DNA from 3 places in the Micromonospora cynarisoli genome. Region 1 is predicted to be linked to each of the others. Evidence: riboswitches for the same ligand, from Rfam matches in the RefSeq annotation. Region 1 holds a riboswitch; each other region holds the start of a gene.
What was found. A riboswitch is a leader RNA that binds a small molecule or an ion and turns the genes downstream of it on or off. The one in region 1 is predicted to bind cyclic di-AMP.

Region 1 (4,653 bases):
GTCCGTCGGCGGGCACCCGGCCGCCGGGGCGGACCAGCACCACGTCGCCCTCGCGCAGCCCGGTCACCGGCACCCGTTCGACGACGTCGTCCGCGCCGACGCGTTCGGCGTCGTCGGGGAGCAGCGCGGCCAGCGCGTCGAGCGCTCCCCGGGCCTGGCCGATCGCCTTCGTCTCCTGCCAGTGGCCGAGCAGCATGATGGTCACCAGCGCCGCCAACTCCCACCAGAAGTTTAGGTCGAAGGCACCGAGGAAGGTCAGGACCGAGGCGGCGTACGCGACGCTGATCGCCATCGCGACCAGCAGCATCATGCCCGGCGTACGGGCGCGGGCCTCCCGGACGGCCCCGGTCAGGAACGGCCGGCCGCCCCACCAGAAGACCACCGAGCCGAGCACCGGCCCGACCAGGGCCCGGCCGGGGAACTCCAGCGGGTGGCCGACCCAGCCCAGCACCATCCGGTCGGTCGCCACCACCGGCAGGGTCAACGCCAGGCAGACCAGGAACCGACGCCGGAATGTCGCCGGATCGTGGTCGGCGTGACCGGGTGGCCCCGGATGGCCGGGGTGTGGGCTGGCCGCAGCGGCCGACCGGTGCTGGTCCATGACCCCCACCCTCCCCCCTGGGCCTACCGTGGGCAGGGCGAACCGGGCGCAAGGGCCGGGGTGGTGGCTACCATCGTCCGACGATGATCCGCCGCCCGTGGGATGAACCGGTTGGCCGGCTGACACGTATTCCGTCCCGGATCGTTGGGAGAACTCGCACACATGGGCGCCGACCACACCCGTCCCGCTCCGTCCACCCCGCCTCGGGTGCGGCGGCTCCTCGTCGTGACGGTGGTGCCGCTCATCGTGGTCACGGTGATCGCCACGCTGCTGCTCTGGCCCGGCGCGACCCCGAAGATCGACCAGGGTGACCAGGTGCCCCGCCACCACGGCACGGTGACCCGGGTGGTGACCGAGCCGTGCCCGCCCGCCCCGCAGACCCCCGACGGCCCCTCCGGGGTGGCCGAGGGGCCGTGCGGGACGGTGACGGTCGCCGTCGAGCAGGGGCCGGACGCGGGCCGTGAGGTGCAGACGCCCGTCCCGTCCGGGCCGGGGGCGCCGACGGTGGCGGTCGGCGACGAGGTGGTGCTGGTCGCGTTGGCCGATCCGAGCGATCCGTCGGCGAGCAGCTACCACATCGCCGAGCACCAGCGGGGCCTGCCGCTGCTCTGGCTGGTCGCCCTGTTCGCGGCGGCGATCGTGGCTTTCGGCCGGCTGCGCGGGCTGGCCGCCCTGGCCGGCCTCGGGGCCAGCTTCGCCATCCTGTTGACCTTCGTGGTGCCGGGCATCTCCGCCGGGGGCGCGCCGCTGCCGATCGCGGTCACCGGCGCCGCGTTGATCATGTTCGTGGTGCTGTACCTGACCCACGGGATCACCGCGCAGACCTCGGTGGCGGTGCTGGGCACGTTGGGCAGCCTGGTGCTGACCGGCGTGCTGGGCACGCTGGCCACCGCCGCCACCCACCTGACCGGGTACGGCAGCGAGGAGGCCACCACGCTGTCGATGTACCAACGCGACGTGGACCTGCACGGTCTGCTGCTGGCCGGGATCATCATCGGTTCGCTCGGTGTCCTGGACGACGTCACGGTCACCCAGTCGGCCACCGTCACCGAGCTGGCGCACGCCAACCCGGGGCTGTCCCGGTTGCAGCTCTACCGGGCGGCGACCCGGGTCGGCCGGGCGCACATCGCGTCCACGGTCAACACGATCGTGCTGGCGTACGCGGGCGCGTCGCTACCGTTGCTGCTCCTGCTCACCGCCGACAGCCGCCCGGTGAGCCAGATCCTCACCAGCGAGTTCCTGGCCCAGGAGATCGTCCGTAGCGCGGTGGCGACCCTCGGCCTGGTGGCGGCGGTGCCGCTGACCACCGGGTTGGCCGCGCTGGTCGTGACCGCCGGGCGGGGACCGGCCGACGCCGGTACGGCCGGACCGACCCCCACCCCACGTCCCGCCCCCGACCGTGCCGAGGCGCTGGAGGCGTTGAGCGCGCCCCGGCACGGCGAACCGTCCACCCCGGCCCCCGCACGGTGGCCGGACCCGGAAAGGAGCACGGACGCCGCATGGTGACACTGCGCTACGTGACCGGAGGCGAGGTCACGGCTGTCGGTCGCGTCACTGATTACCCCTCGCTATCGGGAAAATACTCATTTGGTCGGGTTGCGGGCGTAGATCCCCGGTACGACTCTCGGGTAACCTCGCTGCCGGTCACCGCCGAAGGCGCCCACCGGTGCCAGCGGTGCCACCGCCCAATCGCCGTACGGCGAACCGGGGAACCGAGCACCTGGGGTGAATCCGCGCCAGCGGTAGGGGCCACTTCCGTCCCGAACCCGTCAGCTAACCCGGTCGGCGGTCGACGGAAGGGAAAACTGTGACGGCACCCCTACGCCGCTGGCTGACGCCGGCAGTGGCCGTACTCGCCGCCCTGGCGATCGTCGCCGGACCGGCCGCCGCCCCCGTGACGGCCGCGCCCAACGCGCCCACCCCCTCGGGGCACGAGGAGGACGACGAGCCGAAGCTCCTCACCGACGTCATCGAGGCCACCAACCGGGAGTACTCGGCGGCGAAGAACCGGTTGGAGAAGTCCAAGAAGCGTCAGCTCCAGCTCGCCATCGAGGTGGAGAAGGCGGAGCAGGAACTGGCGGCGCTGGCCCCCCAGGTCACCGAGATCGCCGCCCAGTCGTACCGGACGGGTCGGGTCGGCGCGGTCGCCGCGCTGCTGGAGAGCGACGCGCCGGACGCCTTCGTCCGCCGGGCCGCCGCCCTGGACGAGCTGAACATGGTCAACGCCGGCAAGCTGGCCGAGGTCAACGAGGCCAAGAGCCGGGCCGAGAACGCCAAGCTCGCCCTCGACGCCGAGGTACGCGAGCAGCAGAAGCAGACCAACCTGATGGCCAAGAAGAAGACCGAGGCCGACAAGGCGCTGGCCCTGGTCGGCGGCCGGGGCTTCACCGGTGGCCTGGTCGACGCGACGTCCCCGGTGGCCCGGATCGCCCCCGGCCAGACCGCCGACGGCGGGTGGCGCGGCGAGTCGTGCAGCGAGAACGACCCGACCACGTCCGGCTGCGTCACGCCGCGCACGCTGCACATGTACAAGGAGGTCAAGCGGGCCGGTTTCAACCGGTTCGTCGGCTGCTACCGCCCCGGTGGGCCCTGGGAGCACCCCAAGGGCAAGGCGTGCGACTGGTCGTTGCAGAAGAGCGGGTTCAGCCCGTGGCACAACAACGACACCCGGATGTACGGCAACAACCTCGCCGCGTTCCTGATCCGCAACTCGGACCGGCTGGGCATCTACTACGTGATCTGGAACCGGCAGATCTGGTTCCCGGCCAACGGCTGGAGTTCGTACTCGGGGCCGTCCAACCACACCGACCACGTCCACGTGTCACTGCTGTAGCGCCCGTGATCGACACCGGGGCGACACCGGTGCGATCGAGCCGATCATGACGAAGGCCGCCCGGCTGAGCCAGGCGGCCTTCGTCATGCGTGGCGCGCGTCAGGAGGCGACGGCCGCCGGTGTGGAACCGGCCGGCACGACCGGCGCGGGGGCCGCAGCGACGGGCTCGGGGGTCGGGGCGACCTGGTGGACCTCACCGGCGGCGAGCCGGTAGGACATGCCGACCACCGCGCACCGGCCGGCGGCCACCTCGGCGGCGATCACCGGGGAGTTGCCGAGCAGCACCTCGACGGTCTGCGCGATGTGGATGTCGACGATCCCGTCGATGTCGTGCACCCCCTGCTGGGCCGCGCGGCGCAGGCTCGGCCCGACGGCGGCGACCACCGAGTAGAGGTGCCCCGGAGGCTGGGTGCCGGTACGGGCCGCGTCCCGGGCCGCCTGCACGGCACCGCAGGAGTCGTGCCCGAGGACCACCACCAGCGGGGTGCCGAGCACCGTCACCGCGTACTCCACGCTGCCGAGCACCTCGGGCCCGGCGGTGTGCCCGGCGGTCCGGACCACGAAGAGGTCACCGAGCCCCCGGTCGAAGATGATCTCGGCGGCGAGCCGGGAGTCGGAGCAGCCGACGATGACGGCGAAGGGATGCTGGCCGTCGGCCACGGCGGTGCGGTGCCCGGCGTCCTGGTTGGGATGGCGGGGCGCCCCGGCGACGAAACGCCTGTTGCCGGCCTGCAACTCGGCCAGCGCCTGGGTCGGAGTGATCGGGGCCATTGCCTCACCTCGGTCCGGAATCGCACCTGGTCACGCCGGCCGGCGGCGACGACGGCCGTGCCCCCACGGTCACACGCAGCTAAAGGTACGTCAAGATTTCGTGATACACGTTTCAGGCGTCGGTCGGCGCGGTGTCGACGGCGTGTCGAACCCGGGCGCGCACCGGGTCGGCGGGTGACCGACCCCACCGGCCGGGCGCGACCGTCGGGGCGGCCGACGACCGGTCTCCCAGGAACGGGCCATACGATGGCCGTCATGGCGACAGGCGGCACGGGAAGCACCCGGAACTGGACGTTCCTCACCAACCACGGCCACGTGCTGCTCGCCATCGCCCGCAACCCCACCGCCCGCCTCCGGGACGTCGCCGACGAGGTCGGGGTGACCGAACGGGCCGCCCAGGCGATCGTCGCGGACCTGGAGTCCGGCGGCTACCTGCGGCGGACCCGGG
Region 2 (4,653 bases), 1.5 Mb from region 1:
TCCGCCCCGCCCGGCTCGGAGTACCAGGTCACCATGTGGCTGCCCTACCTGGAGCGGCTCGGCCGGCCGTTCCTGGTGCTGCTGCGGGAGCCGGAGTTCCTGCCCACGATCGCCGCCGCGACGAGCGCCCCGGTGGTCTACTGCCCCACTCTCAAGGCGATGGACGAGGCGCTGGTGCCCAGCCTGCGGGTGGCGTTCTACGTCAACCACGGGGCCAAGAACAGCCACTGCATCCGGTTCACCCAGCTCACCCACGTGCAGCTGCACCACGGCGACAGCGACAAGGCCCCCAGCGCCAACCCGGTCTCGGCCATCTTCGACAAGATCTTCGTGGCCGGTCCGGCGGCGATCGAGCGGTACGCGCGGGCCGGCGTGGAGATCCCCGCCGAGAAGTTCGTCGTGGTCGGCCGTCCGCAGGTCGAAGCCATCGAGGTACGCCGGGAGGCCCGCCCGCCGGCCGCCCCGACCGTGCTCTACACCCCCACCTGGACCGGCCACCACGCCGACGCCAACTACTGTTCGCTGCCGGTGGCCGAGCCGCTGCTGCGCCGGCTGCTCGACCGGGGCGCCACGGTGATCCTGCGGGCCCACCCGTACACCGGGCAGAACCCGACCTCGGCCCGGCAGTTGGCCCGGCTCACCGAACTGCTCGCCGCCGACCGGACCCGTACCGGCCGGCAGCATTTGTGGGGTGCGGCGGCCAGCCGCGAGCTGAGCCTGACCGACTGCGTCAACCGCTCCGACGCGCTGGTCTCCGACGTCTCCGGGGTCATCTCCGACTACCTCTACTCCGGCAAGCCGTACGCGGTGACCGACCTGGGCGTCGACGGCGACGAGTTCCTGAGCCGTTTTCCGCTGGCCCGCTCCGGTTACGTGCTGCGCCGGGACATGGCCAACCTCGACGAGGTGCTGACCGGGCTGCTGGACACCGATCCGCTGGCGGCGGCCCGGTGGGACACCCGCCGCCGCTACCTGGGCGACTTCTCCGCCGACGCGTACGCCGACGGTTTCCTCGACGCGGCCCGCCGGGAGCTGGAGCCGGGCTGGACCCCGCCGGCCCCCCGGGCCGACGCCTATTGGGGCGATGTTGCGGTATCCGAGTCCGCTGACACCGCTACATCGGCCCCATGACGTGCACCGCCCCGGCCGCCCGTGCTCGGGCGGCCGGGGCGGGTGGGGTGGTCGGTCAGGCGGAGTAGCCCCGGGTGGCGATCCAGTTCGCCAGGGTGGTCACGCTGACCCAGTAGGCGGGCAGGGACGGGTCGGCCGAGTCGGCGATCCGCACGGTACGGCCGTTGTCCCGGTAGCCCACGGCGGCGACGTAGTGGCCGCCGGGGAAGGAGTGCCAGCCGCCGTCGAGGTCGGTGGCGTCCCCGGCCACGTTCGCGACAACGGCCCGCTTGTCGGTGACCGCCGCGACCACGTCGGCCCGGAGCCGCTCGACCTGCGCGTCGCTCGGGGTCCCGGCGAACATCCGGGTCCGGTACGGGTCGCCCTTGACCACGGCGTTGAGCACCCGGGTGGTGTCCTCGGCCGAGTTGGTGCCCATCTCGGTGGTGCCCAACTGGGCGGCGAGGGTGTCCTGGCCGCGCTCGATGCCGGCCGCGCTGAGCGCGTTGCGCACCGCCGCCGGGCCGCAGTAGTAGTAGGTGATCTGGGCCTGGTAGTCGTAGCGCAGGACCTTCGACGACGGGGGCTTCGGGGCCGCCTTGCGGGTCAGGTCCGGGTCGGCGGTGGCGCGGACCTTGGCCCGGGTGACGCGCGGCGACGGGGTGGGGCTGGTCGAGGGGGTGGCCGACGGGCTGGCCGGGGCGGGGGTGGCCACCCGGGCCTGGGCGCGGCTGGCGACGTCGTCGAGGCGGGGGGCGGTCTCGGCCACGGCGGTGGCGCGCTCGTCGGTCGGGGCGTCGTCGACCCCGGCGGCCAGGGCGGTGCCACCGGCGGCCAGGACGAGGAGCGCCGCCGAGCCGACGACCATCCGGTACGGGCGCTGGGCGCCCAGTCGGCGGAGCTGTCGCTTCATGTGGTGTTTCACGGGGTGTTCCTCCACGGGGCGAGGAGGCGGCCGGGCACGCCGGACCGGCACGCGGCGGGCACGCCACGCGCGGATCGGGTGTTCAGCCGCTCGTTCGGCAGGGACCGCCCGGCGGGAGCCGGACGGATCGGCGGGTCGCCCGACAGGGGTCGGGCGCAGGGGTGGACGGCCGGCTCAGCGCGTCAGGCGCGACGGTCCGGCGGCACCCCGGCACCGAGGTGGAGGGTTTACCGAGGGGGTGGGGTCATACTGCACGAGGATGGAACTCCTTCCGCTGCCGCCGACCGGGTTAGCTGACGGATTCGGGCGGGAAGATCGCCCTACCCCGGGCCGTGGCCCGGAGATTCACCCCAGGTGGTGCGTGTGGGTCCCCGGTTCGTGACCAGCACGATTGAGCGGGTCGGTGCGGCGTCGCCTCCTGCGATCGGAAACCGCACCGGACCGCAGCGACACTACTGGTCGCCCTTCGCTCCCGCCAAGCCCTTTGACCTGCGTAAACATCGTCGGACCGGCTTCCTTCCGGGGCACTCGGGCAGCGAGGGCCAGCTCCGGGGACGAAGCGTCGTCGGACCCCGGCGGGGCGACAACCGGACGACCCGGCCGCGACCTCCGATGATCATCGAAGTCGATGTGATGGCCTGTGACCGCCTGTCCGATTCGCCCCAGCCGTGACGCCCCCCACACCGGGCTGAGTAACAATTCGACCCCCGAGACGCCGGCCAGCGCGGCCCCGGGGTCCAAGGGGAGGAGCACCGCCCGCAACGGGGCCGAAGTCGCGGGGTCAACGCGGGGCGGACACCGCCACGTGCGCGTCATTGTGTCGATCATCCCGGGCAGGCCAGGCCGGGGCCGACCGAGAGCGATCCGAGCCTCGTCCGGCCCGGGAGCGGGAGGTCGTGGGCTGGTCAGCCGACCCGGGCCGGGTGCCAGCGGGTGGCCGGGGTCGGGCGGGTCGCCGCCGTCGCGGTGCGGGGCAGCGGGATCCGGCCCGGCCGCACCCGCTGGGTCGCCGCGTACGCCTCGGTGGCCAGGGAGCGGGCGGCCTCGGCGGCCAGCTCGGCGTCCCGCCACGCGACGCGTTCCCGCCAGGCCGCCGCCCGGTACGCCGCTCGCCGGTCCTCCCGGACCGCCCGGGCGAGCATCACCTCGTGCTCGACGGGGTGCCGGCGCGGGTCCCAGCCGTCGCGGTGCGCGAAGACGTCCCGCAGCCGCTCCACCGTCAGTTCGCCCCGCCAGTGCGCCGCCACCGCCTCCTGGTGCAGCCACCGTTCCCGGCCCGCGTACTCGGCAGGTGTCCGGGGGGTACGGGGGCTGGGCAGCGCCCCCGCGCCGGTGAACCGCCGGGCAGCCGTCTCCGCCTCGTCGTACGCCTGCCATGCCCGGTCCAGGGTGTCCTGGGCGGCCAGCCAGGCGGCCCGGCGACGGCGGGCGGTCTGGGCGGCCCCGGCGGCGGCGACGGCCACCTCTCCGGCGTAGCGGCGCAGGTCGGCGACCGGGGGTGGGGCGTCCGGCGGCGGCACGACGGCGGTGACGTCGGTCGACTGGTCCCGCTCGGGGCGGGCGACCAGGACGGCGAGGCCGGTCAGCGCGAGGACGAGCAGCAGGGACCAGATCGCGGTGGCGGTCGGCACCCCGGTCAGGAACTGGGAGAGCACGGTGTTCACGGGTCGACACCTCGCGGGCGGAATGTGGTGGTCGGGGCCGTACCGGGGCGGAACCGTCGCGGAGCGCCGTCCGGGCGGTACGGGGACGAGGTCGTGGCTGTAGTGGTGGCGGGGCGGGTGGGCCCGCAGGGGCGGGTTCAGCCAGCCGGGGGTGCCCGGGGACCGGCGACGGCGGGCACCCGACCGCTCGGTGTCACCAGAGTGGCGGCCGGAAGCTCCCGGGCCACACCGGCCGGCTCGGCGGACATCCCGGCGTCGGCCCGGTCGGTTGCCAGCACGTCGACCCGATCGGTCCCCCGGTCGTCGGCGCGGATGCCGTCGCCCCGGCCGAACGGGGTGTCGAGGGCCACGGCGGCGGGGAAGGAGTGCGACGTGTCGGCGGGCAGTGCGGTCGGGGCCGGGTCGAACAGCGCGGGGCCGGACAGCGCCGGGCCGGCGGCGGCGAACGCGAGTGCCACGGCGAGGCCGGCGAGCAGCCGGGACATCCCGCGCGCGACCCACCACAGGGGACTGGTGGGCGCGACCGGGAACACGTGACCACGCTACCGCCGCGCCGACCGGCCCGCAGCACCCCCGGGCGTGTCGCCGCGCCGGTCGCGCAGGGCGGCAGGTCCCGGCCCGGCGGGGCGACGGACCAGGCCCGGCATCCACCGTGGAGGGAGCCCCGCCGCCCGTGCCCCACCCGGCACCGTCGCCTGGGCCGGCCGGGCACAGGGCCGGGCCGGCAGGGCCGGGCCGGCAGGGTCAGTGCGGGTCGCGCGGTCCCGCGTACTCGACGGGGCGGCCGTCGCGCGGCCCGCCGTCGGCCCCCCTCGGCCCCGGCACGACTGCCGTCCCGCCGGCACCCGGAGCACCGGCGGCAGCGGCAGGATCAGCGTCGGGGGTGGCCGGGGTGGTGCGGCGACTGGGGGCGAGGCGGCGCATCATCGGGGTCTCCACGAAGCGGTGCAGCGC
Region 3 (4,653 bases), 2.5 Mb from region 1:
CGGACCTGGAGTTGCCGAGCGCGGTGCGTTCCACCGGGGTGGACCCGGTGGCGTTGCACGTGCCGGCGGCGGAGCTGGCCCGCGCGACGGCCGACGCGGTGGACACGCTGCTGGCCGAGGTGGCGGGGACGGTCGGCGTGATCACCCCGGTGCCCCGCCGGGACGAGGTCGCCGGCTGGTTGGGCGACCGGGGCGGGGCGCGCCTGCAGGTGGTGACCAGCCTCCAGGCCAAGGGCATGGAGTACGACGGAGTGGTGCTGGTCTGCCCCGGCGAGATCCGGGCCGATCCGGGGTCCGGGGTACGGACGCTCTACGTGGCGTTGTCCCGGGCGACCCAGCGCCTCACCACCGTCGAACCGACCGGCTGACCGATTGGCACCCCGGCCTACCTGGCCGGACGTCCGACAGTCACTTGCATACATAGCGATGTGAGCATAGATTGGAGCCGGTCCGCAGCGGCGACGGAAGGTGTGGACGTGGGCGCAGGTCATGACCACAGCGCGACGGTGAGCAACGCCGCGCACCGGCACCGGGGTCGGCTCTGGGCGGCGTTCGGGCTGCTCACCGTGCTCATGGTGGTCGAGGCGGCGGCCGCCTTCGGCACCGGTTCACTGGCCCTGCTCTCCGACGCCGGGCACATGTTCACCGACGTACTCGGCATCGGGATGGCCCTGGCCGCGATCACCGCCACCCGGCGGGCCGGACGCGACCCGCAGCGCACCTTCGGCCTCTACCGACTGGAGGTGCTCGCCGCCCTGGCCAACGCCGTGCTGCTCAGCGGGGTCGCGGTCTACGTGCTGATCGAGGCGGTCCGCCGGTTCGGCGAGCCACCCGAGGTGCTCGCCGGTCCGATGCTGGTGGTGGCGGTGCTCGGCCTGCTCGCCAACATCGTCGCGTTCGGCCTGCTGCGGGAGGGTGCCAGGGAGAGCATCAACCTGCGCGGGGCGTACCTGGAGGTGCTGGGCGACCTGCTCGGCTCGATCGGCGTGATCGTGGCGGCACTGCTGATCGCCGGCACCGGCTGGTGGTGGGCGGACCCGCTGGTCGCCGTGGCGATCGGCGTGTTCATCCTCCCCCGCACCTGGCGGCTCGGCCGGGCGGCGGTGCGCATCCTGGTGCAGGCCGCCCCGGAGCACCTGCCGGTGACCGCCGTGCACGACCGGCTGACCGCCGTGCCCGGGGTCGCCGAGGTGCACGACCTGCACGTCTGGACGCTCACCTCGGGCATGGACGTCGCCTCGGCCCACCTCACCCTGGCCGGTGACGCCGAGGTCGGCACGGTGCTGGCGGCCGCCCGGGTCGCCCTGCGGGAGGACTTCCACATCGAGCACGCCACCCTCCAGGTCGAGCCCGGGGCGGCCCCCGACGCCTGCGGTCCCGCCCACTGGTGACCCCCACCCCTGGGCCGGACGGTCAGCCCGGCCGGGTACTCCCGCACAGAGATCGCGGATATTTGCAACGTTTGCCCCTTTTAACGGTATTCACTCTCGTACCCTCAGTCACGAGGTAGGCAGGTGTCACACGCGTACCGGTAGGCTCGGCCCCGGTCTCCGCCAGGCGGAGGCCGCCGCCCAATCGCCCGCCCGGGCGAACCGGGGAACCACGTTCCTGGGGTGCATCCGCGTCAGCGGTAGGGATCTTCCGTCCCGAACCCGTCAGCTAACCCGGTCGGCGGCTGACGGAAGGACATCCGCATGCACGTACGCACCACCACGCGGCTGCTGGCCGCAGTCGTCACGGCGCTGGCCCTGGGCGTCTCGGCCGCACCGTTCACCCCGGCCGTGGCCGCGCCCACGACCCGGCTCGCCGCCCCCGGCGACGACGACGAGGGCGGCACCCCGGCGCTGCGCGACCAGCTCGACGCGGCCAGCAAGGGCTGGCTGGAGGCCAAGGCCGCCCTGGAGCGCTCCACCAAGCGCCAGCAGGAACTCGACGGGCAGCTCAAGACCATCGAGGGGCAGTTGGTCGCGCAGACGGCCAAGGTCGGCGAGATCGCCGGCGCGGCCTACCGCACCGGCCGGCTCGGACCGATGTCCGCCCTGCTCAACAGCAACACCCCGAGCGGTTTCCTGGACCGCGCGGCGGCGCTGGAGACGGTCGCCACCCGGGAGGACCAGGAACTGCGCACGATGATCGAAACCCGGGACCAGGCCACCCGGACCCGGGCCGCGGTCAGCCGGGAGATCACCGAACAGCGCAAGCAGGTCGCCACCATGGGCAAGCGCAAGGAGCAGGCCGAGCGGGCGTTGGCGGTGGCCGCCGCCGACAAGCCGGCCCCCACCTCCCGCGACTCCGGCAGCTCGGACGGCACGTCCACCAGCAACGCCAAGGGGGCGCCCCGCAACTCCGACGGCTCCTGGCCGTCCGAGTCGTGCAGCGTCAACGACCCGACCCCGGCCAACGGCTGCATCACCCCGCGTACGCTCAACGCCCTGAACCAGGCCAAGGCGGCCGGTTTCACCAGGTACGTCTCCTGCTACCGGCCCAGCGGCTCGGGGGAACACCCCAAGGGCCGGGCGTGCGACTTCGCCGCCCAGAAGAACGGCTTCGGCGGGGTGGCCAGTGGCGGCGACCGGACGTACGGCAACAACCTCGCCGCGTACTTCATCCGTAACGCCGACCGGCTCGGCGTGCTCTACGTGATCTGGTTCAAGCGGATCTGGCTGCCGAGCAGCGGGTGGAAGGCGTACAGCGGGGGCAACGGGGACCCGTCCAGCGACCACACCAACCACGTGCACCTGTCGATGATCTGAGCCGGCCCGGTGGCCCGTCCGCGTCGGGCGGGCCACCGTCCGGGCGGATGCCGACGGTGGTCAGCCGGCGGCCGGCGGGTCGCCGGCCCGGCCGTCCAGAACCGCGCCGAGGCGGCTGGCCAGCCCCAGGTGGGCGGCGCGGGCCTGCCGGAAGGCGTAGCCGAACAGCGGGGCCGGCGCGGCGAGGGTGATCTCCACGTCGATCCGCAGCAGGTCACCCTCCATCCGCAGCCGGGTGTGGTTGCGTACGGTGGTGCCGGGCTGCTGGCGGGCCACCGTCACGATCTCGTCGTCGCCGGCCAGCAGCACGTCGGCCTGGTAGGTGACGGGGAACCGCAGCGGCCCCAGCTCCAGCCGGTCGGTGATCGCGTAGCTGGCCAGGGCACCCGGCCGGGCGGGTAGCCGGCGCACCCGGACGATCAGCGGATGCAGCTCCTCCTGCCGGGACAGGTCGCTCAGCAGCGCCATCGCGTCCGCCGGTGAGCAGCGCGCCTGCACCGTGTAGCTGAAGCTCTCCCGCCGGACCACCGGGCCTCCTGACCGTCGTCGGTCGCACGATCGTGCCGTACCGGAGACGGACTGGCAATGTCCCTGGCCGGACGGCACCGACGCCGACGGCGGCCCGGTCAGGCGCCGGGCAGCACCTCCGGGGTGGCGGCACCGGCGAAGTACGGCTCCGGGGCACCGAAGAGACCGAGCAGGCCGGTCACCCAGAGCTGCCGGTGCACGAACCGGCTCGGTTCGGTGACGATGAGTTTGACGCCGCTGACCTCGGCGGTCTGGAAGCCGGCGACCATGGCGCTGATCCCGACGGAGTCGATGAAGGTGACGAGTCGCATGTTCAGCTCGATCCGCGCGGGCCGGCCCTTGGCCAGCACCTCGGCGATCGCCTCACGTACCTCGTAGGCGGTGTCGACGTCGATCTCACCACGGGGGGCGATCTCGATGACACCGGCCGGCAGGACCGACTTCACGATCGACAGGCTCACGCGAGCACCTCCACTCGCCCGTCCCCGGGCGCCTCATCAGTACGCGGGCCGCGACCGAGAGTATTCCTCCGATGGCCTCGGTCGCCACCCCTCGGGATGAGCAATTCGCGGATCCGGACGGACCGGACCGTCCCTCTCCACACCGTTGCTGGTCCTGTTCTCTCCGACGAACGGCCCGGCTCGGCCGTTCCAACCGTCCCAGAGTAGCCGCCCCGGTCCACCGGAATCCGGATGCGGTGGGCCGGGCGAGCCCCGTCGGCTGCCCGGTGCGGCCCGTCGACTCTCCCGGCGCAGGTTGTGACAGGTGCCTACGGTGGGCGAGAGATGGGTCACCACGATCGAGGAGACGGATCGATGCTCAAGAGACTGCTCGGCCTGGCCGGGGTCGGCGCGCTACTCGCTCTCGTACTGGCCTGCGGCTTCGGCGGCGGGGACGACGACGATGACGACGACGGGGACGATTTCGCCCGCGCGACGTCCGTGGTCGTGGTCCGCTAGTCCTGGTGGTCACCCGCGCGCACCGGGTTTGCGGCCCGGCCGGGCGGGGCACTGCTCGGATACCGGCCGGGCGACCGGTCGGTGTGGGGACCGTCCCGCGGCACAGAGACGACGTCCGAAGTGGCCGCAGACTTCGGCATTCGAGGAGGTAACACGATGATCGGCAGCAACCTTCTGGAGCGCCGCAGCAAGCCCGAGCGGATCGCCGACCAGGCCTGGCACCACCTGCTCTCGGCGGTGGACTCCGCCGGTGACAGCGTCCGCGACGCCGCCCGGTCGGTCCGGGACTCGGGGCTGTCCGACGCCGGCGACCTGGTCGGCTCGACCGCCGACGAGGCCCGCCGTCGGGCGACGCTCGCCTTCGACGCGCTCGCCGGCCGGCGTCCGGCCCTGCCCTGGACCCTGCTGATCGG

Region 2: linked by a shared signal. The riboswitch ahead of Q2K16_RS30570 (C39 family peptidase) and the one ahead of Q2K16_RS24125 (coiled-coil domain-containing protein) in region 1 are both predicted to bind cyclic di-AMP.
Region 3: linked by a shared signal. The riboswitch ahead of Q2K16_RS12395 (coiled-coil domain-containing protein) and the one ahead of Q2K16_RS24125 (coiled-coil domain-containing protein) in region 1 are both predicted to bind cyclic di-AMP.

The regions. Positions count from the first base shown of each region.
Region 1 is NZ_CP130426.1:5,477,393-5,482,045, reverse strand. It holds gene Q2K16_RS24135 (heavy metal translocating P-type ATPase) at 1-601, opposite strand, end outside; gene Q2K16_RS24130 (YibE/F family protein) at 764-2,107, shown strand; cyclic di-AMP (ydaO/yuaA leader) riboswitch at 2,274-2,404, shown strand; gene Q2K16_RS24125 (coiled-coil domain-containing protein) at 2,409-3,434, shown strand; gene Q2K16_RS24120 (carbonic anhydrase) at 3,534-4,205, opposite strand; gene Q2K16_RS24115 (helix-turn-helix transcriptional regulator) at 4,452-4,653, shown strand, end outside.
Region 2 is NZ_CP130426.1:6,972,600-6,977,252, reverse strand. It holds gene Q2K16_RS30575 (CDP-glycerol glycerophosphotransferase family protein) at 1-1,131, shown strand, start outside; gene Q2K16_RS30570 (C39 family peptidase) at 1,187-2,023, opposite strand; cyclic di-AMP (ydaO/yuaA leader) riboswitch at 2,299-2,443, opposite strand; gene Q2K16_RS30565 (hypothetical protein) at 2,941-3,699, opposite strand; gene Q2K16_RS30560 (hypothetical protein) at 3,837-4,232, opposite strand; gene Q2K16_RS30555 (acyltransferase family protein) at 4,444-4,653, opposite strand, start outside.
Region 3 is NZ_CP130426.1:3,004,494-3,009,146, forward strand. It holds gene Q2K16_RS12385 (HelD family protein) at 1-368, shown strand, start outside; gene Q2K16_RS12390 (cation diffusion facilitator family transporter) at 477-1,391, shown strand; cyclic di-AMP (ydaO/yuaA leader) riboswitch at 1,559-1,690, shown strand; gene Q2K16_RS12395 (coiled-coil domain-containing protein) at 1,695-2,753, shown strand; gene Q2K16_RS12400 (SRPBCC family protein) at 2,814-3,281, opposite strand; gene Q2K16_RS12405 (STAS domain-containing protein) at 3,380-3,742, opposite strand; gene Q2K16_RS12410 (hypothetical protein) at 4,097-4,240, shown strand; gene Q2K16_RS12415 (hypothetical protein) at 4,397-4,653, shown strand, end outside.